Regions from separate parts of the Paenibacillus sp. J22P218 genome, predicted to be linked through region 3. Evidence: riboswitches for the same ligand, from Rfam matches in the RefSeq annotation. Region 3 holds a riboswitch; each other region holds the start of a gene.
The links. Region 3 has a riboswitch for cyclic di-GMP ahead of AC0YN0_RS19285 (putative bifunctional diguanylate cyclase/phosphodiesterase). Riboswitches for the same ligand answer to the same signal wherever they lie in the genome.

Region 1: another riboswitch for cyclic di-GMP. It lies ahead of AC0YN0_RS18575 (SpaA isopeptide-forming pilin-related protein); the one in region 3 lies ahead of AC0YN0_RS19285 (putative bifunctional diguanylate cyclase/phosphodiesterase).
Region 2: another riboswitch for cyclic di-GMP. It lies ahead of AC0YN0_RS24180 (hemoblobin-interacting domain-containing protein); the one in region 3 lies ahead of AC0YN0_RS19285 (putative bifunctional diguanylate cyclase/phosphodiesterase).
Region 4: another riboswitch for cyclic di-GMP. It lies ahead of AC0YN0_RS16700 (choice-of-anchor A family protein); the one in region 3 lies ahead of AC0YN0_RS19285 (putative bifunctional diguanylate cyclase/phosphodiesterase).

Annotation. Positions count from the first base shown of each region.
Region 1 covers NZ_JBWDNL010000004.1:84,582-92,365, forward strand. Annotated here, with positions in the region: gene AC0YN0_RS18560 (ComF family protein) at 1-650, opposite strand, end outside; gene AC0YN0_RS18565 (ATP-dependent helicase ComFA) at 647-2,629, opposite strand; gene AC0YN0_RS18570 (hypothetical protein) at 2,785-3,255, opposite strand; cyclic di-GMP riboswitch class II at 3,508-3,589, shown strand; gene AC0YN0_RS18575 (SpaA isopeptide-forming pilin-related protein) at 3,623-5,506, shown strand; gene AC0YN0_RS18580 (response regulator) at 5,653-6,384, opposite strand; gene AC0YN0_RS18585 (sensor histidine kinase) at 6,389-7,549, opposite strand; gene AC0YN0_RS18590 (stalk domain-containing protein) at 7,631-7,784, opposite strand, start outside.
Region 2 covers NZ_JBWDNL010000006.1:119,751-127,534, reverse strand. Annotated here, with positions in the region: gene AC0YN0_RS24200 (S-layer homology domain-containing protein) at 1-20, shown strand, start outside; gene AC0YN0_RS24195 (helix-turn-helix domain-containing protein) at 143-718, shown strand; gene AC0YN0_RS24190 (hypothetical protein) at 838-1,956, shown strand; gene AC0YN0_RS24185 (MBL fold metallo-hydrolase) at 2,106-2,864, opposite strand; cyclic di-GMP riboswitch class II at 3,265-3,348, shown strand; gene AC0YN0_RS24180 (hemoblobin-interacting domain-containing protein) at 3,432-7,784, shown strand, end outside.
Region 3 covers NZ_JBWDNL010000004.1:250,343-258,126, forward strand. Annotated here, with positions in the region: gene AC0YN0_RS19265 (ABC transporter ATP-binding protein) at 1-354, shown strand, start outside; gene AC0YN0_RS19270 (MMPL family transporter) at 733-3,930, opposite strand; gene AC0YN0_RS19275 (MarR family winged helix-turn-helix transcriptional regulator) at 3,970-4,413, opposite strand; gene AC0YN0_RS19280 (FAD-dependent oxidoreductase) at 4,666-5,229, shown strand; cyclic di-GMP riboswitch class I at 5,296-5,382, shown strand; gene AC0YN0_RS19285 (putative bifunctional diguanylate cyclase/phosphodiesterase) at 5,480-7,784, shown strand, end outside.
Region 4 covers NZ_JBWDNL010000003.1:439,623-447,406, reverse strand. Annotated here, with positions in the region: gene AC0YN0_RS16725 (cation:proton antiporter) at 437-1,678, opposite strand; gene AC0YN0_RS16720 (cation:proton antiporter regulatory subunit) at 1,681-2,172, opposite strand; gene AC0YN0_RS16715 (hypothetical protein) at 2,221-2,592, opposite strand; gene AC0YN0_RS16710 (cupin domain-containing protein) at 2,822-3,283, shown strand; gene AC0YN0_RS16705 (HD domain-containing phosphohydrolase) at 3,346-4,872, opposite strand; cyclic di-GMP riboswitch class I at 5,093-5,180, shown strand; gene AC0YN0_RS16700 (choice-of-anchor A family protein) at 5,234-7,141, shown strand; gene AC0YN0_RS16695 (5'-nucleotidase C-terminal domain-containing protein) at 7,224-7,784, opposite strand, start outside.

The sequences.
Region 1 (7,784 bases), 170 kb from region 3:
TCGCTTATGCGTTCCGAACGCGACTTGAAGCTTTGCTTCCCTGTGTGCCGCTCGCGGCTAAGCAGCGACAGCAGCGGCAATTGGTAATGGGAAGCAAGCTGGGCTGCTAGTTGCTCCGCTTGGTTGAAGCCCCGCTCCTCCGCCCGTACTGAGCTAACCGGCACATACGTCACGGCATCCCAGCAAGCTCTAAAGCTGCCTCGCTTTGTTGGCGCTCCGAGCTGGTGGCTTAGCTCCTCAAAAGCCGGCTGCAGCATGGTTCCGAGCAGCGGTCCTAACTCCTCGTTGCCTCTATATTTATAAAGCGCCAGCCAGCTCTTCATCGTAGAATCGTATTGCACGGCGCTTCGATTGCATATAAACGATCTGTGCGGCTGACGGATGCAATCCTCGCATGAAATGCCGCGGCCACATCTTAGGCAAACGATGCGAGACCGAGTCAACCATGGAATGGCATTCACGCAAGAGTAGCATAGCTGCTGTTTCAATTGAATCGGCAGTTTCATCCCCGGGGGAAGATGACCTTTGCTGGGCTGGATCGGTTTCTTGCAGAATACGCATGTATTTGTTCGTGCAGATAACCATTCTGCTTGTCCTGCAATTGTATTGGGAATTGTTCGCATCCATTCTATCATTGACGTTATGCTCATCGGTCTGCCTCCTTTACAGTGATTTTCGGGAGCAAATAACCTTGCTTGCGCGCCATACGATTCATCGCCTTAATATGGCTGACCGCTCTTGCCTGGGAACGACTATGCTCAACGCTGCAGAAGAAGACTCGTCCAGCTGGATCATCAGCGGAACGGCCGGCTCGTCCTGCCATTTGGACAAGCGATGCCTCATCAAACAATCTTCCATCTGCGTCTAATATAAATACATCGCTACGAGGTATCGTAACTCCACGCTCCAGTATAGTCGTTGTTACAAGCACACGAATCTTCCCTTCACGGAATTGCTTTACTTTAATCGCCCGTTCCTCGTCTTGTGAAGAAGTTGCCTCCACCTCCGTCAGTCGAAGCTGCGAGCGCAGCAAGGCTGCCACCGGTTCTGCCTGCGCGATCCGCTGCACGAATACGAATAATTGTGCGCCTCGTTCTACGGAACGACGCAGTTCAGACAACAAGGATATCGGAAGCCTCCTTGATTGCAGTAGCTTCGCTACAGTTGCGGTTCGAAGCAGCTTTGGGACAGGCAGCGGATGCCGATGATAGCGTACCGGCACTCTTGCATGAGGTAAAGATCCTCGTCTCGCCTCCCGTTGCATGGCCTGCGGAGGCGTCGCTGAAAGCAGAAGTCTAACTGCCCCTGGGGCGCAGCTTTTGTCAGCCACGTAGTGGAGTGTCGAGTCGTTTACATATGGAAAAGCATCGAGCTCGTCCAAAATAACAAGATCGAAGCTCTGCCAGAAGCGAAACAGCTGATGTGTTGTCGCCAGCGTAATGTTGCCGCGCTCCCACTTTTGTTCGCTGCCTCCGTACAAGGTGACGACCGAAGCAGACGGAAACGCTCTGCGAATACGCGGATCAAGCTCAATAACAACATCGCGCCTCGGTGTTGCAAGAAGGGCCTTGCCGCCGCGCAGCAAGATAGATTCAATAAGCGGGAAGATCATCTCTGTCTTACCCGCTCCGGTAACCGCCCATAGCAAAAAGCTGCTTATTGCTGCTTGTGCGGATTGAGCTAGCTTCTTATCAGTATTGGATGTCTCAGCGAATTGAAGCGCCTTAGCCGTTGCCGATGCTTGTGCGGGACTGAGCCCCCATTTGGACAGTCTCTCCTCCATCGGCGGGAGGTCGCCTGCATTTAGATGAGCGTTTACAGACGGCAACCCTTCGATGAGAAGCTCGCATTCCCGGCTGCGACCCATCTGAATGCAGCTTAAGCAATAAGCGCATGCTCTGCCGCAGGATGCGCAGGTTGTGCGGCGCATCTGTGATTCGCCGCTACCGCAGCGCAGGCAGCGCAAGCTGCGCCGGCTGCGGCGCAGCAGGCCCGACCGGCTGCCGGCTTCTGCGGCAACCGCCCCACGCAGGCGCACGAGCCCGTGCAGCGCAGCTAGCTGGAGCACATCGCTCCAGCCGCTGTCCGCGCCGGGCACGCCCGCGCCCTCAAGCAGCGCCTGCGCTTCGCCCCGCAGCAGCGCGCGCCCTTGCAAAAGCGCCGCCGCCCGCCTCGCGGCTGCGGCCAACGCCTCCAGCGCAGCCCCGCTAACGCTTGCTGCGCCGCCATCTCCAGGCTCGCCAGCTGCAGCGGCTCGCTCCCAGCGCTCCGCGCCCCCGCGCAGGCTATCGCCCTGCTGCTTCTCGCCGCGCTTGCTCCGCCGAGCGCCCGCAGCCTCCCCGCACGCTGCCGCCGTACATGCGGCAAGCCTGCCAACCACGCCATCGCGATCGCTCCTCCCTCCCCCTCGTCGCTCCTGCTCACTATTACAAAGCTCCGCCGCCCTGCAAGCATCCCCGAGCGGCAGCGGATTCCGCCATATCCAGCCCTCGTCTGCCGGAGGGACAATCCTCCCCATTCGCATGCCGAGCGAGGGCTCGAGCCAATAAATCCGATCAACTTCAGGCGCGATCGTACAATAAGCTCTCCTTTTTTCATTTTTGCCGACAACATACACATAAGCCCGCATCTTTTCTACGCTCCCCGCATATTGTATTTCTTAGTGCGTCGTCATTGCTGCCATTCTACATACAACCAAGAAAACGCAAAAAAAGCACACCTAGAGCGCATAGAGCGCTGCAAAGTGTGCTTCACTTTCACAACCGTTATGGCAATTAGTATATACTAGAACGGCATTTTGGACAAATCGGATGGATTCTGCAAGTCGATAAGCACCGCCTGATTCGCGTCCTTCAAAATACCTTCAGACTGCAGCAGCCACATCAACTGATCGGCATCGCTTTCTCTAATGGAAACGACTGCACCTGCTTCAGCGGCGGTACGGCTTCGCCTCATCTTTTCCGGATATTCATGAACCGTCACCTTTTGTCCCTTGCGTGCCATTCGATCGACAATAGCAAGCGTCTCAGCGGTCGCGCCATAATCAACAACCGTCACCTTGACTTCCTTACCCGTCTGACGCGAGAATGTTAACAATGAACGCATATACCATTCGATATTATGTTGATCCTGATCGGCTATAAGCACATAATGCCTGCTAGCCCGGTTCCGCCCTTGCCGTATCCGATAAGCTAGATGAACCGACAATGCAGCCGCTATATAACACCCAAGCACGAGAAGCAGAAGTTCTAACACGGCGGTCACCTCCTCTATGCGACACTATATGCGAAGGAGCGCCCACAGGTTCCGGTATAAGCGGACAAGTTAAAAATATACTGTCCAAATGCCTCGTTCGACATTTTTCTTTCTTTTTCATCATTCCCCAACATTTTAACACTCTTGTGGAAATACCAATATATGTTATCATTTTAGTGCGAACTAGAGCATAAGTAGTATTGGAAAGCAGATAGAGTGAAGGAAGGAGGGAAAACCTCTTAACATTCATGCTTTTTAGGGAAGCGATGATGTATAATCTGCATTTGGACACTTGGATTATACGGAGCTAGTAGTGTAACCGGCCCTCTTAGAACTAGATTATCCAAATCTAAGAGGAGAGTGAACAATGAAGTTGGTCAAAAAACAGTTTGCGGTCATCATGTCCATCATGCTCGTCTTGTCCATGTTCTTAAGCTCGATCGTTATGGCGCAGGGCACGGATGAAACAAGTCAAGAATCTGCACAGGAAACAACTGCACCGGCTACCGAGAATCCAGAGTCAACTGTTCTCCCTTCTGAAGAACTTGCATCGGTAGAGTCTCCTTCTCTTCAATCTTTATTGGTTTTCACCAGAGGCGGTGGTGGAGGCGGTGGCAATGCATGCGACGGAGACGACCGCGACGTGTCCGGCATTCAAGGCACTTATGGCGGCGGCCGTGATGATGAGGATTGTGATGACAACAGCAACAAGTGCATCGGCGGAGACAGCCCCAGATTAACCAACGGGGTCCTGCAAGGCACTAGTGGCGGTGGACGTCACGATGATGAGGATTGCGGGAACATCAAAGTTACCAAAAAGTATTACTACGATGATGACGATGCAAAACCTCAGAGCGGCGTCACTTTCCAAGTACTTAAAGACGGCAATGTAGTTGCTACCGGCACAACGAATAGCAGTGGCCAAGTGGAGTTCGAAAACCTGGCACCCGGCTACTACAAGGTAGTTGAGGTTGTTCCTGCAGGCTTCACGACATCCATCTCAAGCAACGGTCAATCGGTAAAAGTTGAGGAAGACAAGACTGCGAAGGTTGATGTATATAACACGCCTATACTCAATCTCATTGCCGCTTGTACCGACGAACCAAGCCAATCTCGCAAATGGATCGTTACGAACGAAAGCAATGTGAAACTTTATTTCAAATGGAAAACGAACGGATCATGGCATAGTGAATACATCACTAGCAACGACTCTGAGCCAATCATTGTCACAGGCACTCCCGGTTCGCTTACCGTCAAGTGGGGCGATGACTACAGTAAGTCGATAACCGCACAAAACCCAGGCGAAGATTGCACACCACCGACTCCTACTCCAACGCCGGAGCCGACCCCTACACCAACGGCGGAGCCAACTCCTACACCAACGCCGGAACCGACTCCTACACCAACACCAGAGCCGACTCCTACACCAACACCAGAGCCGACTCCTACACCAACACCAGAGCCGACTCCTACTCCAACGCCGGAGCCGACCCCTACACCAACGCCGGAGCCGACTCCTACACCAACGCCAGAGCCGACTCCTACTCCAACGCCGGAGCCGACTCTTACACCAACACCGGAACCGACTCCTACTGTAGAGCCGGAACAACCGGAACTTACAATTACGAATGTATGTACCGTTAGTCCGAGCTCCACTCGCAAATGGAGAGTACACAACCCTGGCGATGAGGACATCACAATTACTTGGTACGTGCTCGAAGCTAATGACGAATCTTCTAATCAAGTGACCGTTCCAGCTGGCAAGTCGATCACGATTACGGCAGAGACGGTATCGACGGAGTCGAAGGAAAACACAATCAGAATCGTATGGTGGGGTCCTGGCGAGTCTTCATACTACGAGGAATTGGTGAACAACGGAGCTCGCTGCGCAACGTCTCCTCCGGAGACGCCAACTCCGGATCCGTCACCTACTCCTACGCCGGAAGTATCACCAACTCCAACACCTGAAGTATCACCAAGCACAGAGCCTACTCCAACGCCTGAAGTAACGCCTACTCCAACGCCTTCCACTGAGGTAATTGAAGAGGAAGAGATTCCAGAAGGTGGACCTGGCGACGGTGGAGATGGCGGTGAAGATGACGGCAGCGTGATCGAAGAAGGCGAAGTACCGCTCGGCAATCTTCCTAAGACCGGCGATACAAGCTCGCTTCCGTTCTACCTGCTTGGCGCTTTTGCAATCTCGGCTGGTATCCTTACATTCAGAAAACAAAGAGCCAATAAACAAAGCTAGAGATCCCGCTAGCGAAGCATTCGAACCTCGGTGTTGTCGAAGAGACTGCATCGAGGTTTTCTTTTCTTACGAACACAACAAAAAAATCCCGCTCCTACAGACACGGGACCCCCACTTTAATCAGTTGTGCAACACGCTTTTATCTATTACAACGTAACCCAACCATACTTAATCGATTGAATAACCGCTTGCGTGCGATCATCAACCTCCATTTTTTGCAAAATGCTGCTGACATGGTTTTTAACCGTCTTCTCGCTAATAAACAGGAACTCGCCAATGTTTTTGTTGCTCTTGCCTTCAGCCATCAGACGCAGCACTTCTGCCTCGCGGCGAGTCAGCGGGCTTTCGTCGACAGCGTTATATTTAACGCCTTGCTCTTGGGCGGCTGCAGCTCCCGATACAATTCCCATCTCGTCCAGGTACGTCATACGACGAAGCTGATTGATAAGCTTCCCTGTTACTTTGGGATGAATATACGCATAACCTTGAACAACCGAACGGATCGCATTAATAAGCGACTCGGCTTCCATATCCTTAAGCAAATAGCCAGTAGCCCCTTTGCGGAGCGTTTCGAATACATAGCTCTCATCATCATGAATAGACAGAATAATTACCTTCACGTCAGGGAACATGCTCTTGAGTCTTTCTGTTGCGACTACACCGTTCTCGATCGGCATATTAATGTCCATCAGTACGATTTCGGGCAACGTATGATTGCAAAATTCCATAACCTGAATGCCGTCACCACACTCGCCGATCACTTCCAAATCATCTTCCATATTCAAAATTCGTTTCAAGCCTTCGCGAAACAACTGATGGTCGTCTGCAAGTAATATTTTGATTTTTCGGGCGGGAGTGCTCGGAACTTGATTTATCATTATACTACTCCTTTCTGTTCTCGGCAGTTATTGGTATATGAATTATAATTTTCGTACCCTGTCCAGGATTTGAGTCTATATCCATCCTTCCTTCAATCAATTCCACGCGTTCTCTCATCCCGATGAGTCCAAAATGGGAGTTTCGGCTTGCTCCGAGATCGATTAGATCGCTCTGGAACCCAATGCCGTTATCGTGAATGATGATTGTAATCAAATGAGGCTCATAGCTTATGTCAAGCAATACGCGCGAAGCGTTAGCATGCTTCAGAGCATTCGTGAAAGCTTCTTGTACGAGCCTGTATATGGCCGCCTCCATGGCAGACGGCATTCGAATCTCCTTGCCGGAGAGCTCGAATACAGTATGTATTTTTGATTTATCTTCAAAATCCTGCACAAACTTCCGCAGCGTCGGCACTAATCCAAGATCGTCGAGCGCCATTGGCCGGAGATTGAAAATGATTTTGCGAATTTCTTCAAGCCCAGAACGAACCTGGCCTTTCAAATCTACCAATTCTTCCTGCACCATCTCGAATTCTTTCTTAATCAGCATACGTTCGGCGATTTCTGTCCGAAGCACAATATTGGCGAGTGACTGTGCCGGCCCGTCATGAATTTCCCTGGCGATGCGCTTCCGCTCTTCCTCTTGCGCCAAAATAATCTTAAGACCCAACAGCTGCCTCGTCTTCGCCGATTCCAAAATTCGCGTCACCTGATTAAGGTCGCCTGATAAATACTCCAGTACGACGTTAATTTGCGAAGCAATCATCTCCGCCCGCTCAATCGAGTTCTCAACGTTGCGAACCCTCTTCTGCAGATCGTCCCGGCGAGCCTTCAAATACGATTCCTTCTCGCGGTACACCATAAGATCCAGCTGGATTTGTGTGGCCTTCTCGTAAGCCGACTTAATGTCCTCTTCCTTATATCGGACGAAATCCCGGCTCACTTCAGTCAATCGAATTCGCGCGCGCCTGTAATCCTGCTCCAACTGATCGACTTTCTCGATCGTCTTCACCGTTTCCTGAAGCACAAGCTCCAGTTCCTGCTCGAGTGCTTCCAGCTCAGAGCGCGCGGATTCGCATATTTCATAGATTTGATATTTGCTGTCTTCCATCACTTGAATTGCATTTTTGATAACTCGGTTTATATCGACTGTTAAGTGATCCACGATCGATCGGCAACCTTTCTATGGCAATCCTGATTCCTATACTTCTCTATCATACCACAGAATGGCTGCCCATCGTCCATGCTATTGAATGGTAATCTTCTTCTGTTTGGCATCGTATCCTACGGTGAAGCCAAGCTTCTCCGAGAATAATCGCACAGGAATCAACGTTCTATTATTGCGAATAATAGGCGCTACCTCCGATTGCTGGCGAGTACCGTTCAACACGTATCCCTTC
Region 2 (7,784 bases), on a different contig from region 3:
TGAAGTCCGGGCTTATCTAGGCGGGCGACAGGTCCTGGATGCTGGCGAGCTATCCCTAATCAACGGTCCTTGTTGAACGGGGTAGCTCTTTTTTAACCATAAGAAGTTCGTTGAAATATTTGCAACTAGAGGTGAACGGAAAATGTTATCTTTCGAACCGTTAAGGAAAGTTATTGCTTACCGAAATATTAAAATTACAGATATCGTGAACGAAGAAGGGATGTCATCGACGACTACCGCAAAAATAAATAAAGATAAGCCGATATCATTTGAAACGATCGATCGGTTTTGCGCCATGCTCGGCGTTCCAGTTAGCGATGTGCTGCTGTTTGTTGATGCAAAAGGCAATCCCGTAACAAACGGTGATAACAACATCGAACAGCTGAAGCAAGAAATTATGGAATTAAGACAGCGAGTGGCGGGACTGGAAAAGGCAAACAAAGATCTTGAGCAATACAAAGCAGCAAGAACTGAAAGCAACGGCAAGAACGGTATTCTGGGAACAACGAATAGACCGAACCGATTTATTGTTTTGGAGCTCAGAACGATTCGGAGAAAGTCTAAGCTGACTCAAGCCGAACTATCTGAGGCTATAGGCATCACGGGCTCCTATCTGGGGATGTTCGAACGGCAGGAGAAATATATGAACGATGAGCATCTCGCGGCTTTGAAAAGGAAATTGTCGATTCCGGAAGAGAATATTATAGAGATTGTATAAAAGGATTGGATTGCTTGACTGCGGCCGGCATTCTGTTGAAACAACTTGTTGCGCGATGCGTAATAAAACAACAGGTCATACAAATGCTGGGAGATTCAATAAGCCGGGAGGTTTTGCACATGGACAAGCAATCTGCAATCGAGCTCATCATTAAGGAAATGAATTTGTTGACCGACAAGCACCGGAATCAGATCGATCATCTGCTGGAAATTGAATTCAATTGGCAGGGAGAGATTACGGAAACGGTGCTTTTAGAGTGGGAGCAACCTAAGCTGCATACGCTGTTCCAGGTGATGAAGGGCATTCAGATGACAAGGGAATATGTGCCTGATATCATTCAAGCTTACGCTAGCATAGACAGAGACAATCTTTCGAACAAAGTGAAATTCGGCCGGATAAGCGATGAAGATAAGCCGGTACTAGAGCCTTCCCCAGAGGTTCATGGCCAATATGGCAAGTATACTGTACCGCAAACCGTAATCCGTCTCTACGAGCTCGAGCTGGAGCTTGGCCGTGATATGGATTTGAAGCTGGGCCTGCTCATGCAGAAGCAGGACTTTCGTTACGCTTGCACGCCGCCTGACTTTATCCCGTTCGCAAGTCCAGGAGTGGATGGCATTCATTATTGCTTCGTTACTGACTTCGGTACGGTTGCCGACTTGGAGAACGCCTATATTGCCGTTGTCTCTCCTATGGATTTCGACAATGAAATAGCGATAGTTGCCAGAAACATAGAGGAATTTCTCCGAATTGTATGTACAGACCGCAGTGTGCTGTACAACAATTATCGATCGGGTCAAGCGTATTTGGCCGACGTTCACAAGCGGGAGCCAGAGGAGATAAATGAAGGGCAGCGATATGCGGTGAACCGACTCAAGCGTGTATTCGGCATCGAGGCCATGGACGATCTTGCCTTGCATATCGACGAGGTGAAGGCTGAGCGGGCAGCTCGCGTTCGGCGGCACACGTTGGATTCGGTAGGCGTTATGCCGTTATCCGGTTCGAGCAGCCAGGGCCTATCGGCAGTGGCTAACGATACGCCGGAAAGCGCCGAGCTGCTGCAAACCGCTTTGGATCAAGCCGATGCGGAGACGAAGCTTGCAACCATTCGCAATCTCCAATACAAAAAAATCATTCCCGATGACCGCAAAATGTTCTTATTATGCATGAGAACGCTCGCTAATCTGGGCTTGAGCCATGAACGGAATCAATTGCGCAAAATCGGCTTACGAGAGTAACGGCGCAGAGCAGTGCTCCTGACAATTCGAAAAACATAGGAAGAGGTTATCCCTAAACGGAACGTCCAATTGGACGATAGGGGTAACCTCTTTGTTTGTATATGCTTGAAGTCTAGGTTACAGCCGGGTCCAATATCATTCGCAATAAATTAACCAGCCGTCCCGCTGGCTAGCTGGCGGATGCGTTCGCCTGCTAGACCGGTGAAGATGCCGCCATGATAACAAATGACAGTGTCTATATCGTATTGTGCAAGCTCAGATATGGAGCTGCAGGCTTGCTCATAATCCGTGCATAGATTCGGATCGGGAAGCTGCAGTTGTCCGTCGACGACCCTGAGCGCATCGGCAGCGATAAGCGTCTTGCTCGGTCTATGATAGAGGCTAATGTGACCTGGCGTATGCCCAGTTGTGCTGATGACGACGATACCGCCGCAATAAGGGAGCTGCTCCCCGTATTCCAGCACGGAATCGACTGAAGCCGAAGGAGGATGCTCAAGCGTTTTTCGAAATGCGGATCTCCATTCTTCGGGCACTTCCGGAGGAAGCGAACGGATAGCATGCTCGATCGCGGCATCCGTAATTTTGATTAGCCTCCGTTCGCCTTGAATGTACGGTATTTCTGGAGCGGAAGCATATATAACTGGCTTTTGCGGAAGTGCAGCCCTAATCGCAGGCAAACCTCCGATATGATCAAGATCCTGATGCGTTACAATAATGCGGTTCACCCGATCGATTGGAATGCCAACTCGCTCTAATTCGGCTCTCAGCAGCGGGAGTTGTCCGGGAAACCCGGCATCGACCAATATGACGTTCTCCTTGTCCCATAACACAGTAGGAAAGATCGTTTCCGTCTTGCCCATCATCTCGGCCGAAATAGATAAGGCCTGTATTCCGCTTTGTTGTTGCATGCAAAAAAACCTCCCTAATCAGATGTTGAAGAATCACGGGCTGATCCGTGTCTTCATGCAAGCATAAAACATCTTATCAGGAAGAGAAGTTTGTGTAAACTGTAAAATATTTTATTATAACATAAAAATATTTATTTGTCAATAATCATTTTGTTATAAAAAGGAGGCATTTCTTAAAAGCGGAGGAATGTCGAAAAGGAATCCGGATGACTGTCGAATCCTAGCGGATAGGAAAAGTTTATGTTGTAAAAGAATGTAAAATTTATATTGCTTATTTTTGGGTGCAAACTCTATAATTATCACATAACAAGTAATACTATTTTACTAGATTCAAACGAAGTTTCTAGTCTTAATTACCTAATATCCAGTTAGGGGGATGGAAAGTACAAGCACGAACATAATTACATAGGGAAGCGATGATTGCGAGTCCATAATTGGGCACTTAAACTCGCAGGAGCTAGTAGTGCAACCGACCTGAATCCATTTTTAAGTGACAATTGGATCAAGTCGGTTTTTTTGTGTTGTTAACTTTTGGTTGTCCATTCTATTTATCCTCAGGAGGAATTGATGTTGCGACATAAAGTCAAGCATGTATTCATTAATTTGTTACTCGTTACCTTGATAGCTTTAGTTATTTCCCCGGCAGCCGCTAATGCAGCATCTCCTAACAAAGCGCCTAAGCTGAGTGCGGATCGGACCACCAACGATACGGATAATCCGATCGTGATTACTTTTAGCGACAGCTCCAGGTGGCGCAGCGCGATCACATCGGTTGAGAGTGACGAGGCGCAGCTGCAATCTGCCGACTACTCGATTCGCTCAGGTAAGTTGACGATTAACGCTGGTGTCCTAAGCGTTGGTTTGCACGAACTTACAATTAAAGCTACTGGTTATACAGATGCAGCCGTGTCTCAAACGATCGTGGCAGCACCGCTGCCCGGTCCGGTATTGGAGGCCGACACAACGAGCAACAATACGATCAATCCGATTGAAATTACGTTCGCGGATGATGCGGCCTGGCGACAAGCGATTACATCCGTGAAGGTCGGCGGATCAACGCTGCGGTCATCGAAGTACAGCATCGTTGAAGGTAAAATAACGATTGAAGCCGGTGTTATTAGCCGTGGGAACCGTACGGTCACTGTAGCGGCCAGAGGCTATTATGATACATCGGTTGAACAGGTGATTACTTCACCTCCAGTGCTTCGCAATGCACCATCGCTTCGAAGTGATTCTTCAAAAAATGATACTGCTAATCCGATCGAGATCACGTTCAGGGATGATGCAGGCTGGCGAAGTGCAATCACTTCCGTCAATGTGGATGGAACGGCGCTTGATTCATCCGCCTATGTGGTAAGTGCCGGTATGATTACTTTACAAGCAGGTATTCTGACCAAAGGGACTCATACGATTACGGTTCTAGCGGACGATTACAAAAATACGAGTGTCTCTCAACGAATCAACGCTGCTCCAATCGTGCTTTCGCCGCCTTCTCTTCAAGCGGATACGACAGCGAACACCGTATCAAATCCGATTGAGATCACGTTCAATGACAATTCCAATTGGCGCGGAAATATTACGGCGATTAGCGATGGCGGGGCGAACGTACCCAGCACAAACTATTCGATCAGCAAAGGCAAAATTACGTTCAAAACAGGTGCGCTCAAACAAGGATTACATCAGCTTACTGTAAGCGCACGCGGATATAGTGATGCAACAGTGGAGCAAGTGATTGTACCGAACGGGCCGGTGGATACAACTCCGCCGACGGCCATAGTCAGTTATTCCATTACAACACCTACAAGCGGTAATGTAACGGCAACTATAACCGGCAGCGAACCGATAACCGTAACGAATAATGGAGGGTCGACAAGCTATACGTTTACAGCGAATGGAAACTTTACGTTTACTTTTAGAGACGCTGCAGGTAATACGGGTTCAGCGACAGCATCGGTCAGCAATATTGATAGGCAAGGCCCTGTCATCGTAATTGCCCCATATAATACGGCATTAACGAATCAATCTATAACGGTTGCAGCGTCTTCTACGGATGGTACGCTCAATGCAAGCAGCCATGTGTTCGACGAGAATGGCAGCTTCGACTTCGTAGCAACAGACGAAGCAGGCAACACAACGACGAAGACGGTAACGATCTCGAATATCGATAAAGTCGCTCCGACGATCACGATCGGAGCATATAACACGGCGCCGACGAACCAGTCGATCACTGTAACGGCAACAGTTGTTGGCGGTACGCTCAATGCGAGCAGTCATGTGTTCGACGAGAACGGCAGCTTCGATTTCGTAGCAAGCGACGCCGCAGGCAACATAACGACGAAGACGGTAACGATCTCGAATATCGATAAAGACGGTCCGACGATTGTCATCGGAGCGTACAGCACAGCACCGACGAATCAATCGATAACGGTAACGGCAACGTCGGAAGATGGCACGCTCAATGAGAGCAGCCATGTGTTCGACGAGAACGGCAGCTTTGACTTCGTAGCTACCGATGCCAGTGGCAACATAACGACGAAGACGGTAACGATCTCGAATATCGATAAAGTCGCACCGACGATTATCATCGGAGCGTACAACTCTGCACCGACGAATCAGTCGGTCACCGTTACGGCAACATCGGCAGACGGCACGTTGGAGGCAGCGAGCCACACGTTTGACGAGAACGGCAGCTTCACTTTTAGAGCGACCGATGCAGCGGGCAACACGTCGAGTGAGGTCGTAACGATCACGAACATCGACAAAGTCGCACCGACGATTACGATCGGAGAGTACAACATCGCACCGACGAACCAATCGGTGACGGTAACGGCAACATCGGTAGACGGCACGCTCAATGAGAGCAGTCACACGTTCGACGAAAACGGAAGTTTCGATTTTACTGCTACAGATGAGGTGGGCAACGCAACAACGAAGACAGTAACGATAACGAACATCGACAAGGTTGCACCGACGATTACCATCGGAACATATAACACAGCACCGACAAATCAGTCGATCACCGTAACGGCAACATCGGTGGATGGCACGTTGGAGGCAGCGAGCCACACGTTTGACGAGAACGGCAGCTTCACGTTTAGAGCGACTGATGCAGCGGGCAACACGTCAAGTGAGGTCGTGACGATCTCAAACATCGACAAGGTAGGCCCGTCGATTACTATCGGATCGTACAACACAGCACCAACGAACCAATCGGTGACGGTAACGGCAACATCGGTAGACGGCACGCTCAATGAAAGCAGTCACACGTTCGACGAAAACGGCAGTTTCGATTTTACTGCCACAGATGAGGTGGGCAACACAACAACGAAGACAGTAACGATAACGAACATCGACAAGGTTGCACCGACGATTACCATTGGAACATATAACACAGCACCGACAAATCAGTCAGTAACTGTAACGGCAACATCGGCAGACGGCACATTGGAGGCAGCGAGCCACACGTTCGACGAGAACGGCAGCTTCACTTTTAGAGCGACCGATGCAGCAGGCAACACGTCGAGCGAGGTCGTTACGATCTCAAACATCGACAAGGTAGGCCCGTCGATTACTATCGGATTGTACGACACAGCACCAACGAACCAATCGGTGACGGTAAAGGCAACATCGGTAGACGGCACGCTCAATGAGAGCAGTCACACGTTCGACGAAAACGGAAGTTTCGATTTTACTGCCACAGATGAGGTGGGCAACACAACAACGAAGACAGTAACGATCACGAACATCGACAAGGTTGCACCGACGATTACCATTGGAACATATAACACAGCACCGACGAACCAGTCGATCACCGTAACGGCAACATCGGTAGACGGCACTTTGGAGGCAGCGAGCCACACGTTCGAAGAGAACGGCAGCTTCACTTTTAGAGCGACCGATGCAGTAGGCAACACGTCGAGTGAGGTCGTTACGATCACGAACATCGACAAAGTCGCACCGACGATAACGATCGGAGAGTACAACACCGCACCGACGAATCAATCGATCATCGTAACGGCAACATCGGCAGACGGCACTTTGGAGGCAGCGAGCCACACGTTCGACGAAAACGGCAGTTTCGATTTTACTGCCACAGATGAGGTGGGCAACACAACAACGAAGACAGTAACGATAACGAACATCGACAAAGTCGCACCGACGATAACGATCGGAGAGTACAACACCGCACCGACGAATCAATCGATTATCGTAACGGCAACATCGGCAGACGGCACTTTGGAGGCAGCGAGCCACACGTTCGAAGAGAACGGCAGCTTCACTTTTAGAGCGACCGATGCAGCGGGTAACACGTCGAGTGAGGTCGTAACGATCACGAACATCGACAAAGTCGCACCAATTGTAACAGGTGTAACGAATGGCACTGTCTATACGTCGAATGTGACGTTGTACTTCAATGAGGGGACAGCTACTCTGAATGGATCTGCAGTGAATACAGCGCATACGGTAACTAACTACAACAGCTATACCTTGATTGTAACGGATGCTGCCGGCAACGTGACGACGGTTAACTTCGTGGTTCAAAGACCTGCTCCTGTGGTTACTTCTATTACCGTAGCTGGATCAACATCGTATGCTGTTCCGACGGCAGCTGTAGGCAGCACCACAACAATTTACACGGCAACGGTTAAAAATCAATACAATGAAACGATGACGGGTCAAGCTGTATCCTGGAGTATCCAAGGTTCACCGAGCGGAGTTACGATTTCCAACACTGGCTTGCTGACGGTTACAAATACGGCCGCTGCTGGCAATATTACAATCGTAGCCACATCAGGTGCGATTAGCGGAACGTTAACGGTCAATCTGACCAAATCAGCTTCCGTCGCAACCTCGTTGAGAATCAATGGAGCAACCAGTATTGCAGCACCGCTAGCCGGAGCGGGTAATAAAACAGAATCG
Region 3 (7,784 bases):
AAGCAGCGCATATCGATCGCCCGCGCCATACTGAAAAATCCAGCCATCATCATACTGGACGAGGCAACCTCCTCGCTCGATACGGAATCCGAGAAGTCGATTCAAGATGCTCTCGCGCACTTGCTCGAAGGCCGCACCTGCCTCGTCATCGCGCATCGGCTGTCAACGATTCAGCAGGCCGATACGATCTACGTGCTCGATAAAGGCGTTATCCTCGAATCCGGCACGCATGATGAGCTGCTTACGGCGCAAGGCAGGTACAAGCAGCTATATGAGCTGCAGTTCCCTCAGCAGGAAGCTGCGGCACCTGCCGCTGAACCACAGCTGGAGCTGCAACGAACGAAGAAATTTTAGTCGCATTATCAAGTCTCGCGAAAAAAGACCTCATATTCCACTATCCAGTGGCGTATGAGGTCTTTGCGTTACATGAATTTCACCACGCCCCATGACGAATAAAGCTAAAAAGTATATCTTTTCCATCAAATTCAGCTTGCTTGTGAGAAATAGATATAGAAACTATCTCTATCCCTTATACATAACGCTTCAACACCACTTACTGACCGCCTTCTCGACTGAATAAAGCTAGAAAGTATACCTATTCCACCAAATCGAGCTTACTTGCGAAAAATAGATATAGAAACTATCTCTATCTCATATAAAACAACAAAAAACCGTCCCAACAGCCTACTGGCTATTGGGACGGCCTTTTTCATTTATCAACAAACCTCTGACTTACTTCTGGTCATGCGAGGCAATGCGAGCTCGCTGACCGTGCGAACCGATGGAAGCGCCGGAGTCGGCATCACGCTCGCGTCCCATGAACGGCCACCAGTTGGCTGGGCCGAACATGCGAACCATGACCGGTATGAACAACGGCAGCATAACCATCGCATACAAGAACAACCCGCACAGGACGATCGTTGCGATTTGCAGCAGCGACATGACTCCCGATGGAAGCATCGCCGCGAACGTGCCGCCGAGAATGACGGCTGCGGACATAATGACGGTACCCATGTTTTTCATCGCTTCAAGGATCGCCTCGGAAGGCGACAGGTGACGATATTCCTTGAATCGATCCATTAAGAAGATGCTGTAGTCGATGCCGAGCGCCACCAGCATGACGAAACCGAAGAACGGCACGGCCCAGCTGACGCCCGAGTAACCAAGCAAACGTACGAATATAACTTCCGTAATCGCCATCGAAGTGTAGAACGTAACGAGCAGAGAGGCGATCATATAGAGCGGCATAATGATTGAACGGAACAGCACGATCAGAATGATCGCTATGCCGATCAGCATGAGCACAACCGTCTTCGAATAATCGGCCGACGATATATTGCTCAGATCGTGGTTCATGCTCGTCACGCCGCCGATCGCAATCTCGGCATCGCTATACGCCGTGCCTTGCAGAGCCCGTTCCACGGCTGCTTCCAGCGAAGGAACTTCAGCCATTGTATCTTGCTCGTAAGGATTTGTACGGAATACGACATCGAACTTAGCCGTATGGCGATCCTCGGACATATACACATGAAGTGCCGTTTGGAATTCTTCGTTCGCAATCGCTTCTTCGGGAATATACCAGCCCGTCATTTGTTTATTCGGCGATTCTGCCAAACCATTCAAGTAACCGCCAGCCGACTGCAGGCCATCCGTCACTTGCGTAAGTCCGCTGACACTATCGTCGAGTCCGCTTGTCAGTTCGCCGAGCTGATCACCAAGCGCCGTGAAGCCCGACTGCAGCTCCTTCTGCCCTTCTGTCAGTTGACCAAGACCCTGCGTTACGCCCGGCAGCTTGGAAACGATCTGCCCCTGGCCTGCCGCTGCCTGCGCAATGCCCTTCTGCAGCTCGGCAATGCCGGCTGCCAATCGTTCAAGTCCGCCTGCAAGCGCGGATTGGCCTTGCGAAGCTTGCGTGAAGCCTGCATTCGCCTGCTTCATGCCGGTATTGATTGCGCCAAGCTGCGCGTTCATCTGCGCAAGCTGGGCGTGAACGCCGGCAGCGCTTTGCTGCAGCTGGCCGAGCGCGCCCAGCGCCTCCTGGAATGCGGCATCTTCCGCCAGTCCAGGATAGTTGTCCGTCAGCCCGCTTAAGCCTTGCTGCACGCCAGAGAGCCCTTCCGCCAGCTTCGCCTGCTCAGCGGCGACTGCGCTATAAGCGCCGGTCAACTGATCGAGACCGCCGCCAAGCTGCTCATAGCTGCCCGCAAGTTCCTTGCTCGCAGCAGCCAATTGAACCGCGCTGGCATGCGCCTGCTCAAGCCCAGCGGTTAATTCCTTCGCTCCGGCCGAGCCGTCCAGCAGCCCTTGCTCGATCTTGCTCAGACCAGCGCCAAGCTGCTCGACGCCCGTCTTCAGCTCATTCGTGCCGGAGGCGAGTTCTCCAGCACCGTCGACCGCTTCGGCCAGCTTCGGCGCATTCTCGTTCAGCGCGCTGCTCGCCTCGGACAAGCCGCTGCCGATCTTGCCGAGCCCTTCGCCGCTCTGTCCAAGTCCATCCTCGAGCGTACCGACCTGGTCGGCGACGAGGAATTGCTCCATCGCCTCGCCCATCGGCCGCGTGGCGCTGCGAACCGCCTTCACGCCTTCGGCCTTCGCCAGCTCGCGGCTCGCCTGCTCCAGCGCCGCCAGTCCCTCCGGCGTATCCAGCGGCAGATCGGTCTTCACGACGACCGTCGTTGGCAACGATTCGCCTGGTCCGAACCCTTCCGCAATAATATTGAATGCTTTGACGGAATCGTATTTGTCGCCGATCTCGTCAAGCGAATTGAATGAGATAGAGCCCTTATAAGCGGTGAGGAACGGTACAACAATAACCGCCAATATAACAAGCGCCCACACCGGTTTCTTCAGCGAGAAGCTTCCGACAGCGCCCCATAGCTTGCTCGGCTTATGCTCCAATGAGCCTTTCGCCGGCCAGAACAGCGCCTTGCCCAGCACAGCCATAAAGAACGGGACGATGGTGAACAGCGCAATGAGCAGCACCGCTACGCCAACAGCGACCGCAACGGCCGAACGATACAGCATAAACGTCGAGAAGCCGATTGACGCGAAGCCGACCAGCACCGCAAGCCCGGAGAACAACACCGTTCTGCCTGCCGTGCGATACGTATGAACGATCGCTTCCGTAATGTCGCCGCGATGGGCCAGCTCTTCCTTGAATCGGCTGATCAACAGAATGCAATAGTCCGTGCCTATCCCGAACAAGACGGCAACGAGGAAAATTTGCGTAAAGTTCGATAGCGGAAAGTCAGCATACTTCACGAGGAATGCGACTATCGACTGTGAGGTGAGGTAAGTAAAGCCCACCGCCAGCAGCGGCACAATCGGCGCAACCGCCGAACGGAAGACGATGAATAAGATGATAAGTATGAATCCGACCGTAATAAGCTCCGTCTTCTTAAGCCCTTCCTGCGAGCTCTGCACAACATCCTCGGAGATAATCCAGTTGCCGGTATAATAATGCTCAATGCCAATGTCGGACAGCGACTCGTACAAACCGTCCTTCAGGTCGACCAGCTCCCGGTCGCCGGCCTCTACGCTCAAAAGGGTCAGAACGGTGCTGCCGTCCTCGGACACCATCTGCGGCTTCAGCTCAGGCGTATCGAAGTGGCTTGTAACCGACGTGACGCCGATCGCCTCGCCTTCCGCCTTCAACTTATCGACGCCGCCCTTCACTTCGGCTAGGTCGCTTTCCGATAAGCCGCCTTCCTTATGGAAGACGAGCACGGTCGCCATGCCGCTTGCGCCATCGTCGCCTCCTACTTCCTTCACGAGCTCGCTAGCGATATGCGAGGAGTAACCTTCCGGCACGCCGATCTGTCCTTTGGTCCGTACAAGCTCCCCCATTGCCGGCGCGGTTATCATCAGCCCTGCTGCCACCGCAATCCATAACACAAGCACTAACCACTTCAGCTTCAGTATGACTCTCATTCTCTCTCTGCTCTCCCTTCACGATTACGCTTCATAGCCTTACTGTGGTTTGCCTAGCTCATGAGCGAGCTTCTCGAACGTCTGAATAAACGTGATCGCTTCCTGCTCGTCGAACGGGCTGATATACTTTAGCAGCAGCTCATACATCTTCACGTCCATCTCGTCAAAAAGCTGCTTTCCCTCCTCGGTCAGCGCTAAATAAGTGACGCGACGATCCTTCTCGTCAGGCAGACGATAAATCAGATTCTTGTCGAAAAGACGATTGATAATGGCCGTAATCGAGCTTTTGCCCACGCAGAAAATATCAGCCAGCTCCGAGGACGTGCTTCGCCCCTGGCTATGCAAATATCGCAGCGTCGAGAACTGGTCGATCGTCAGCTCTTCCGGCATCAGCTCGCGTATCAAAGCGTTTAATCGGCGGTTAACCAAGAAGTGGGCAGCCTCGTAGCGATGTATAATTTCTTTGGATAGTTTGAGATCCATTCCCGCATCAGATCCTCCTTCTCTGTCGTAATGGTCCGAACGCTAATGACTCCAATGACTCGGACAAACTAATTCTACTGTAGAACTATTCGATAATCGAACTATATCAAAGACCCGGTTCGAATGCAACGCGTCAATCATGAACATATCGTGAACGGACTCGAATTGTCCGATTGATTTTTGCCGCGGAACATTTATATAATATTGGCGAAAACGAAAGGAACGAAATAAATACATTTGGAGGTTGGACGCGTGTACGATATTGGAATTATCGGAGCTGGACCCGCAGGAGCAAGCGCAGCGATCTTTAGCGCGAAGGCAGGCAAAAAAACAGTCATGTTCGAAAATAACAAAGGGATGACGAAGCGCGCATGGTTCGAGAACCATTACGGCGTTGTCGAAATCGGCGGTCCCGATCTCATCGAGACAGGCAAGAAGCAGGCGCTCAAATTCGGCACCGAGATTAAGGAGGAAACCGTTCAGAACATTACTGTCATCGAAGGCGGTTTCAAGATTGAATCCGATGGCGGAGCTTACGAGGCAAAGCATGTCCTGCTCGCTACCGGAGCCGCAACTGACCTTGCCGAGCATATCGGCGTTCAGACAAAAGCGGGTACAGAGCCGCGCATCAAGACGGTAGTCGCTGTCGATCCAAGCGGCAAAACGAACATTCCCGGAATCTGGGCCGCTGGAACGGTAGCAGGCGTAAGCGTTCATGCGATCATTACGGCCGGCGACGGCGCCAAAGCTGCTATCAACATCATTAGCGAAATGAATGGCGAGCGTTATGTCGATCATGACGTACTGAAAGCTTAGTTTTCAAGTTTGCGCAAAAAAAGAAGGAATTTAGAATAAATTGTCGAATATTAGGTGAAAAGCCGGATAGGCAAAGGGCAAACTATGCGAAAGCATAGGACGCAAAGCTACGGGTCTACAGCGTAATGACGCCATGATCGCCGGGTTACCCTAATGATTCGTGACCGCAGGAGGGTGCCGTTTGGCATCCTTTTTTTATTGTCAAATCCAACCGTAATCGTTCCATTGACATATTACCAGGAGGCCCGAATTGAGTACTGTACAGCAACCGAAGCGTAATCGATGGATCATCGCCCTGTCCTTTCTACTATGCACGCTGCTCGCTTTAATCTGCGAGAGACTTGGCTATCCCTTTCTATATGGCATAACATTCACCTTTACAAGCGTATTCCTGTTAGTCGGACTTCGCTTGTTCGGGTTCTGGCCCGGATTGCTTGCCGCCGCAGTCGTGCATACGATTGGGACTCAGCTTATGGATCAATCTCTATTCCATTACATCGGACTGCTGGAAATTGCCATTGTCGGTCTGCTCGTTCGCAAGTTCCCGAGTCACCTGTTCGTCTGCGACGCTGCCTTTTGGCTGCTTATCGCCGTTCCACTAACGTATATTACTCATGTTGGTCAATATAACGCTATGGGGACCGATCTGATGCTCGTTACGTCGATTGTGGCGATCAACGGACTGCTGAACGCGCTGTGTGCCGATATTGCCCTGCAATATTTGCCGCTCTCAAAGTGGTCCGGCATCGCTCGCAATTGGCGCAGATCCAGCTCCCTCAACCGCGTCATGTTTCATTTCTCGATCGTGTGCGTTATACTGCCGTTTCTATTGAATATTTACATTAGCAGCACGGGCTCATTCAAGGAAGCCAGCCGCCACGCCGAGCAGCTTTCCAGCAACGTAGCTTCGATGATCGGAAGAGAATATATGGAGAGCAGAATCCGATACGACGACAATAAGTCCGAGGCCACGCTTGCATACCTGCAATCGCTGATTGCCAAGCATTCGTCCGCTCTATACACCATTACCATTACGGATGGAAGCGGCACTGTCATCCCTTGGAACGGCAGCATCCGCAATGACACCTCAAGCTACCGGATTAACAAAGCGTTAAGCAACAACCTTCAATTGCTTATTCCTGTACGTAAAGAGCATCCGCTCCATATCTCGACTTGGCATGAAGGCAAGTTCCGTTACGCCTCGCCCATCCATGATACGGGCCTCATGATCCATATCGATATTCCTTTACATAACTATCAATACTATCTTTTTAATAAATACATCACGCATTTCATTTATTTAATTACGCTCGCCTTATTCGCCGCGCTTGTTGCGTTCTTCATTAACCGCTGGCTAGGCAGAAGCTTGAAGCGATTAGCCGAAGCGACGAACAATCTGCCGAGCCGCCTGAAGCAGGAAGACATGATCGAATGGCCTTCCAGCAATATTTTCGAGATTCACGCCTTAATTAGCAACTTCAAGCAAATGGCGGTCAATCTCGTCCATATGTTCGGTGAGACGCAGAAAAACAGCGAGCGCCTGCAAGCCCAAGCGTATATGCTTGGGCAATCGGAGGAGAAACTTCATCGCCTCGCTTATTACGACATGCTGACAGGTTTGCCGAATCGGCTTCACTTTACGAAGCATATTCAAGATATGATTACGATACATGCCGGTAATGAGCATAAGATTGCCGTTATGTTCGCCGATATTAATCGCTTCAAGCAAGTAAACGATACGCTTGGCCATGCAACCGGCGATAGACTCCTGAAGCAGGCTGCCAACCGCTTCGCAGAGACAGCAACGAGCTTCGATGTATTCCGTCTCGGAGGCGATGAATTCGTCTTCGCCGGCTCATACACCGACGTTGCCGAGGTACACGACATGGCGGAGAAAATCGGTGAAGCATTCTCCAAGCCCTTCGAAATCGACGGCATGTCGCTTTACTTAACAATCAGCATTGGCATTAGTCTATATCCGCTCGACGGCGAAGATATCGACACCGTTATTAGCAACGCGGATATCGCCATGTACAGCGCCAAGGAAGAGGGCGACGGCTGCTACCGCTTCTACAAGCCGAAGCTTGCCTCGGTCATGACAGAGAAGATGCACTTGGAGAACGGACTCTATAATGCGCTGCAAACGAACCAATTCTCCTTACACTATCAGCCGAAAATGAGCGCCTCGACAGGGAAGTTATGCGGCATAGAAGCGCTTATCCGCTGGCAGCATCCCGAGCTGGGCCTTATTCCGCCAGATAAGTTCATTCCGCTTGCCGAGCAGGCGGGCTTCATATTAGAAATTGACCGATGGGTGTTCCGCGAGGCTTGCCGCCAGAACAAAGCGTGGCAGGATGCGGGTTTACCTCCGATATGCGTATCGGTTAACATCTCGGGCAGACATTTTTTCCAAGGAAACTTAATCGAAATGATCGTATCCGCGTTAGAAGATACGCAATTATCGCCGGAATACGTCAGCATTGAAATTACGGAGGGCGTCTTCATGCGCAATATGGAGCAAGTCATTGAAACGATCCAGTATTTGCGCAAGCTCG
Region 4 (7,784 bases), on a different contig from region 3:
GGTGGGACTGCTGAGCAGAATAGAGCTAATAAATAGCTCTATTCAACAAACCGAGGTGTGTTAGGGGCAGATAGAGATAGAAAGTATCTCTATCGGCAAGGGAGAGCGGCGAATGTGAGCATACGGCGGGTCTGCTGAGCGGAATAGAGCTAGAAAACAGCTCTATTCAACAAATTGAGGTGTGTTAGGGGCCGATAGAGATAGAAAGTATCTCTATCGGCAAGGGGGAGCGGCGAATGTGAGCATACGGCGGGACTGCTGAGCAGAATAGAGCTAGAAAACAGCTCTATTCAACAAACCGAGGTGTGTTAGGGGCCGATAGAGATAGAAAGTATCTCTATCGCTAAGGGAAAGCGGCGAATGTGAGCATACTACACAAGCACAAAGAAGAGGCAGGCGCGGCAGTCAACCTGACCTGTCGCACCTGCCTCTTTAGTTACCCGTTGCCGCCTTGCGGGGCAGGCGGGTCGGGCTCTTTCACGAGCTTTCGCTTCTCCCAGCGGAATATCATGTTCAGCCCTTTATAGATGAGCTTAGACTCCTTCGTGAGCAGCGGGCCTAATATGGCTAGGATCAGCACATATAGCGCAGCGAACGGCTGCAGCAGCTCCATCAAGCCGCCGGCTTTGCCCAGATTAGCCATAATGATCGAGAACTCGCCGCGCGACACAATCGTTAGTCCGATGTTGGACGATGCCTTAGGCGACAGTCCAGCGCTCTTGCCTGCGAACATGCCTGCAACGAAGTTGCCGAGCAGCGTAATGCCGACAGCGCCGAGTGACAGCCATACCGCGCCGCCGAGTGCGAGCGGGTCGATCGTGAGACCGAAGCTGAAGAAGAACAAAGCGCCAAAGAAGTCGCGGAACGGCAAAATCATATGCTCAATCCGTTTCATATGCGTCGTCTCCGCTAATACTAGACCAACGAGCAATGCGCCGATCGCTTCTGCGACATGAATCGTCTCGGAGAAACCGGCGACAAGGAACAAGAAGCCGAAGACGAGCAATAGGAATAATTCGTTGGAGCGAATATTGAACAGCTTATTAAGCAGCGGGGCAGCCTTCCTGCCGATAATGAGGAATAACAACATAAATCCAAGCGCATAAGAGGCCGAGAGCAGCACACCGCCAAGCGACGAAGAGTCGCTGAGCACAAGACCTGACAATACGGATATATACACCGCGAGGAAAATATCCTCGAACATTATGATCCCGAGAATCATCTCTGTCTCCGGGTTCGCCGTCCGTTTTAAGTCGACGAGCACCTTGGCTACGATTGCGCTGGATGAGATGGTTGTTATACCTGCAATGACCATCGTTTCCTCGATAGGAAAGTCGTTAACCCATCCGAACAATAAGCCGAGTGAAAAGTTGATTAAAATATAGATCGTTCCGCCAACCGCGATCGCTTTGCCCGACTTCATGAGTCGACCGACCGAGAACTCGAGACCTAGATAAAATAACAGGAAGAGCACGCCGAGGCGCCCCATGAATTCGATTAATTCAGCGCTGTGAATGAATCTGAAGTCTAGTATGCCGAAGTGCGGCGCATGAGGCCCGACAGCCATACCGATCAATATATAAAAAGGAATAACCGAAAAACGAATTTTTGAAGCTAACAGCCCGACCAAGGCGATGAGTATAACGGCGAGACCGATCTCCAGCACCATGTGGTCCATAATTAACGACTCCCGTTTTGGAGCATGAGCTTAAGCTGCTTAAGGTTCTGCCGTTCACCAGCCACAATAAGGGTCGAGTCTGCTTTGAAAACATAGTCGGGACCTGGATTAATATGCTTAGCTTCCTTCTCGACGGCAGCAATAATCGTTGCGCCGGTCGTTTGGCGAATATCCGCTTCGCCGATCGTTTTGCCGATGCAAGCGGCGTTTGGCTCGATTTTGTACCATTCGATCGTTAGATCATCCAGCGCTACTTCAATCGTCTCGAGCGCCTTCGGCTTGTAAGTCATTCCGCCGATAATAGCGGCAATCTGACGAGCTTCTTCATCCTCAAGCGTTACCATGGAGATGCTGTCATCCGGATCCTCGTAGTCAAAATGGTACATTTCACGTCGGCCGTCATCATGAATGATAATGACGAACTTATCGCCTCCGCGCGTAATAATCTGGTATTTGCGTCCGATTCCAGGCAAATCAGATTCTCTAATATTCATTGGGTTTGCCTCCTCATTTTTTTGTAGTTTGTACCAAAAAAATGGGTTCTAACCAATGTAGACCGATGTATATTTAATAGGCTTAAGCAGTAAACGCTTCAAGCGCTGCAGGATGGTCAGACTTAAGGGGGATAAATAAGCGGGCCGTCCATATAAGACGGCAAGTGATGCCTTATAAGCCGCGGGCTTGCGGCGAATAGGCTGAAGCAGCTTGCTCGGGGAGCGCCCGTTCAGAGCAGCGCAGGTCGTTGCGCGGGCAACAGGATTGAACCGGCTGGAGCCGGCCGTCAACTCGAAGTTGTTGCCTGCTTGGTAAGCAAACAGTGCAGTGAGCAGCAATGGCAAAATAATAAGCAGGTTAAAGAACCGTTTGCGAAACGCGGGTCTTTGGTTGTGCTTCATGCTTATCGTCAATCTCATCTGCTCACCTCCTGCGGCTATATTTATAAGTATATCTTATAAATGACCAAAATCATAGACAATTCCATTTTTTTGTTGGTCGAATAAGTGAACAATTCAAGGCTTATAACCGTGGGATCAATTAGCAACGATCTTTTTGCTATTAATCAGCGAACCGGCATTTCCGATATGATAGAATGAATGAAAGTTTTCAAATAGAATAGAGCATAACAGAGAGAGGTTGATTGGGATGGGAGCAACAGTGAAGGAGCTGTCGCCGCTTGTGCATGCGCTTGATCTTAAGCCGCATGTCGAAGGCGGATGGTACAAGGAAATTTGGAAAGCTAATTTTGAAATTCCGCAGCAGGTGCTAGGCGATCCGTATTCGGGACCGCGTTTTGCCGCATCGTCGATTTATTTCTTGCTGCATCCCGAGGAGTTCTCGGACTGGCATACGGTTTATTCCGACGAAGTATGGTTCTGGCATTCGGGAAGCCCGTTGCTGCTCACGCTTGGCGGAACTGAAGCTGACCCGCATACTCGCAAGGAGATTATTGTGGGCCCGGACATTGCCGCAGGACATCAACCACAGGCGCTTGTGCCGGCTAACGAATGGCAGATGGCGAGAGCGCTCGGCGACGAGCCGGTACTCGTATCTTGCGTCGTTGCGCCAGGCTTCCACTATGATGATTTCCGTCTGATCAAAAAATAGGCACGTTCCAATAAATAAGAGCTTCGCGCGTGGCATTATGCCCGGTCGCGAAGCTCTTATTTTTATGATTCGTTTTGCCGCAGCGAATTGATGAACAGCTCGGTTAAGGCGGGATCCCACTGTGTTCCCTTGCCTTCCTCCAGAATCGCGAGAGCGTGCTCGCGGGTCATTCCTTTACGATACGGCCGATCCGATGTCATCGCATCGAAAGCGTCGGCAATGGCAATAACTCGGCCAAGCAGAGGAATGTGCTCACCTGCGAGCCCGTCGGGATAACCGCGTCCGTCATAGCGCTCATGATGGGAGCGAACGCCCGGAAGCAGATCGGCCATCGCGTCGGCAGGCTCAATCTGCTTCAAAATATTTTCGCCCAGTCCCGGGTGCGCCTTAATCTGATCGAACTCCTCGTCCGTCAGCTTGCCATCCTTCAGCAGCACCGCGTCACGAATGCCGATTTTGCCGATGTCATGAAGCAACGCCGACTTGCGCAGCAGTTCAATCTCGGTTTGCGGCCAGCCAGCCTGCTCGCCGATCGCGACGGAATATTCGGCAACGCGTTCCGAATGACCCGCGGTATAGGTGTCGCGCGCGTCAAGCGCGGCAGCAAGCGTGAAGAAGTAGCTTTGGTGAAGCTGCTTATTGCGCTCATCCCTTTCCTGCAGACCTTCGATCATATGGTTGAAGCCTGCGACCAGCTTCGAGAATTCATCGGAATGAATATCTTCCGCGCGGGTGTCGTAATGGCCGTTCTGCACGGCAATCATCGCAGCTTGGAGCTTATGGATCGGATCCTCGATATTGCGGGATAGGAGCGAGGCGCCGAACAAGGAGAAGAAGACGCCGATAACGAGAATGATACCGGCCCATTGCCAATAAGCGGAGGTGCCCCCGCCGTCCAGTCCTTCAAGCCTGATCTGAGCCGCAAGACTATGCAAGAGCAGTGGAAGCGTACCGATTAAAAAAGCGCTTAGCAGAAACTTCGTGCGAATCGAAGCGAATACTTGGCCGCCGAGCGACAGATCCTGCCCATAGAGCTCTACATGTTTGTTGCGCATATAGGTGACAACAGGTCGAATGGCCCGTGCGGTCAGGAAAAATTCGATCATGGCATGCATGCTGGCAACGAGCAACGCGCCAACGGAAGCAAGTCCGATATAATAATAAGGGAACGAGAGCCATTCCATTCGGATGAAAAGATAGCTCATTGCAATAGCCGGCACCGATATGCCGAGCAAATGAGGTCCGAAAGTCCGCTTCAAAGACAGTACCGGAAAGCGGTGCGTTTGTATATAAGCTTTGCGAAGCTGCTCCGCTGTAGGCTGATCGGACAGGAAAGCGGCCTGAATCGGCTTCGCATGCCGATAGAATACGAACAGCTCGCAGGCAAGCATAATGAGCAAAGAAGCGAATAAGATGACACCGAGCACGAGGCCTTCGCCTTGGGGCAGCTTAAGCGTGGAGAAAATGATGATGCCCCCGACTCCGAGCACGGCGACGGCCGATCCAAATACATAGTTGTAGACGAGCTGGAGGAGGAAGGCGCGATATACGCTTGCGGGAGTTTGTTGGTGCGGATCTAGTAGCTTCAATGGGATCATTCCTCTTTTCGCAGCTTCATGATGTAGTTCCTATTACCTATATTAACAATCGGCATATGGAGAGCGGAATTGAAGTTCATTTCCATGTACATACATGGGTATATTTTACATGGGGTTAGATAATTTAGCGGATTGCGGTTGCGACCAAAATTAGCTAAAATAGGTATAGTTCCTTTTTGATAGAGTCATAGATTACGAACGAATTGTTCGATTATGCCAATAGCAAACCATTTGAAAGAGTGGGACGCAAAGTCTGGAGTCTACAGCGCCTAAGGCGCTATGATCGTCCGACCGCCATGAATCTCGTATTCGTGTGTGGTCTTTTTTATTTTTTTGATAGGGAGGGTATATCATGAGAAAAGCATTTCGTAAGAGCGCATCACTAGTCGTGACTGGGGTCATCGTTTTCGGCATTCTATGTAACGCTTTCGTATTTGGAGCAGGCGGAGGCAACAACTCTGTGCTCGGTACGGCAGGCAGTTACAACGTGTTCATGCTGGGTGACTTTAAGCTGTATTACGAGCAAGTCGAAGGTGGACTGGCGGCCGGAGGAGATATTGATATAACCGGATTTGGCGTCAATCGAGCGAATGCATCGGGAGACATTGGCTTAGTAGCGGGCGGAGAACTGAAGTTCACGAATGGTCAAATTGATTATGGCGATGCCTACTACGGAACGCTTCACTCAACATCGGCCTTCACGCTCGTAAGAGGCAAGAAGCATCAAGGGGCACCTATTGATTTTGAAGCAGAAGCTGAATATTTGTTGAATTTGTCCGCTGAGCTGGCAGCTTTGCCGACCAACGGCACAACAAGCAAAGATCAAAACAATTCGAATAAAACGACTTTGAAGGGAACAGACCCTCAGCTCAATGTATTTACAGTAGGTTATGATCTGAATGAGGTATGGCTGGACGTTCCGAATGGCTCGACAGTGATTATTAACGTTACGGGTGCGACTCGATCAATGGGGTGGCAAGGTTATTTTGGCTTTGACGGTAAAGACCGCCAGTCGAAAATATTGTTTAACTTCCCGGATGCTACGGCGCTGACGCTCGGCTATAGCGGGGTCAAAGGCAGTCTACTAGCCCCGCAGGCTGATATTACGGCAACGAGCGGCAATATCGACGGCATATTAATAGGCGCTTCGCTCACGAAAGGCAGAATTCAGCCGCATTGGGTACCTTTCGAGGGGGAGATACCGCTAGCGACGCCAACACCTAGCCCGTCGGCGACGCCTTCTCCGACACCAACGCCGACAGCAACACCGTCGGAGACACCGGCATCAACGCCGACGGCAACACCGACACCGTCGGAGACACCGACACCAACGCCGACAGCGACACCAACGGCAACACCGTCGGAGACACCGGCACCAACGCCGACAGCGACACCAACGGCAACACCGTCGGAGACGCCGACAGCAACACCGTCGGAAACACCGGCACCAACGCCGTCGGAGACACCGGCACCAACGTCGACAGCGACACCAACGGCAACACCGTCGGAGACACCGACACCGACACCAACGCCGACAGCGACACCAACGGCAACACCGTCGGAGACACCGACACCAACGCCGACAGCGACACCGTCGGAGACACCGACGGCAACACCGACACCGACAGTGATACCGTCGGAGACACCGACACCAACGCCGACAGCGACACCGTCGGAGACACCGACACCAACGCCGACGGCAACACCGACACCGTCGGAGACACCGACGCCGACACCAACGCCGACACCGACACCAACGCCGACGGCAACACCGACACCGTCGGAGACACCGACGCCGACACCAACGCCGACACCGACAGCGACACCGACAACAACACCGACAGCAACGCCGACGGAAGAACCGACGTCGACGCCAACGTCGACACCAGTCGTAACGCCATCACCGGCACCGACGCCGACGGGAACTCCAATACCGGAGGCAACAGTTACTCCTGAGCCTACTGTGTCACCTGATCCAACGCCGACGCCTTCCGATGAAGTAATTATTGATGAAGAAGAAGTGCCGGGCGGCTCACCGGATGAAGGCGGAGCGCCTGAAGATGGCGAGGAGCAAACTACGGATGACGAAGAAGTAACGGTAGACGATGAAGAAATAGGCTTAGGGACACCGGATGATGGTTCAGTGGATGTTGATACATTGCCTAAGACAGGCGATAGCAGCACTATGCCGTTCTACATGGCTGGATTGGTAATCGTAATGCTAGGATTTCTGATCCGCTTTTCTGCACAGAAGAAATAAGAGTAACGACTAATAATCAAAGGGCTGTTCCTTAAGCGGTTATCCGCTCGTGGAACAGCCCTTTGCATTTGTATAAGCTACATTATGAAGGCAATATGATCTTTTGACCCGGGAAGATGAGGTCTGCGTTCGTTAACTTATTAAGATCGCGAAGCACCTGCCATGTCGTTCCGTATTTCTTGGCAATCGCCCATAGCGTATCGCCTTTTACAACGATGTAGGCCGGAGCTGCAGGCTCGGGTTTTGGTTCAGGCTTCGGCTCTGGTTTCGGTTCAGGTTGCTCGGGCTCGGGCTTCGGCTCGGGTTCAGGGGAAGGAGTGACGGGTTTCACTCCTTCCGTAATGCGTCCCTCAATGGTTGGATTTGCTTTGCCAAGCTTCTGAATATAAGCGATGAGCGCTTCATCCAGCGCGCCGTACATGCCGGCTTGCGGATACTTGCCGAACATGGTGTATTCATCGCCGCCCGCAGCTATGAAGTCATTCGTGGCAAGGGTGTATGTCGCAGCTTCATCCAATGGTTTGCCGCCGATTGTGACGGAATGAACGCGCTCCCCTTTGACTGCTTCCTTGTCGATTTTGAAAGCGACGCCGGACACTTGCGGGAAAGCGCCCTTCGGATTCGGATAATCAGAGACGCCGTT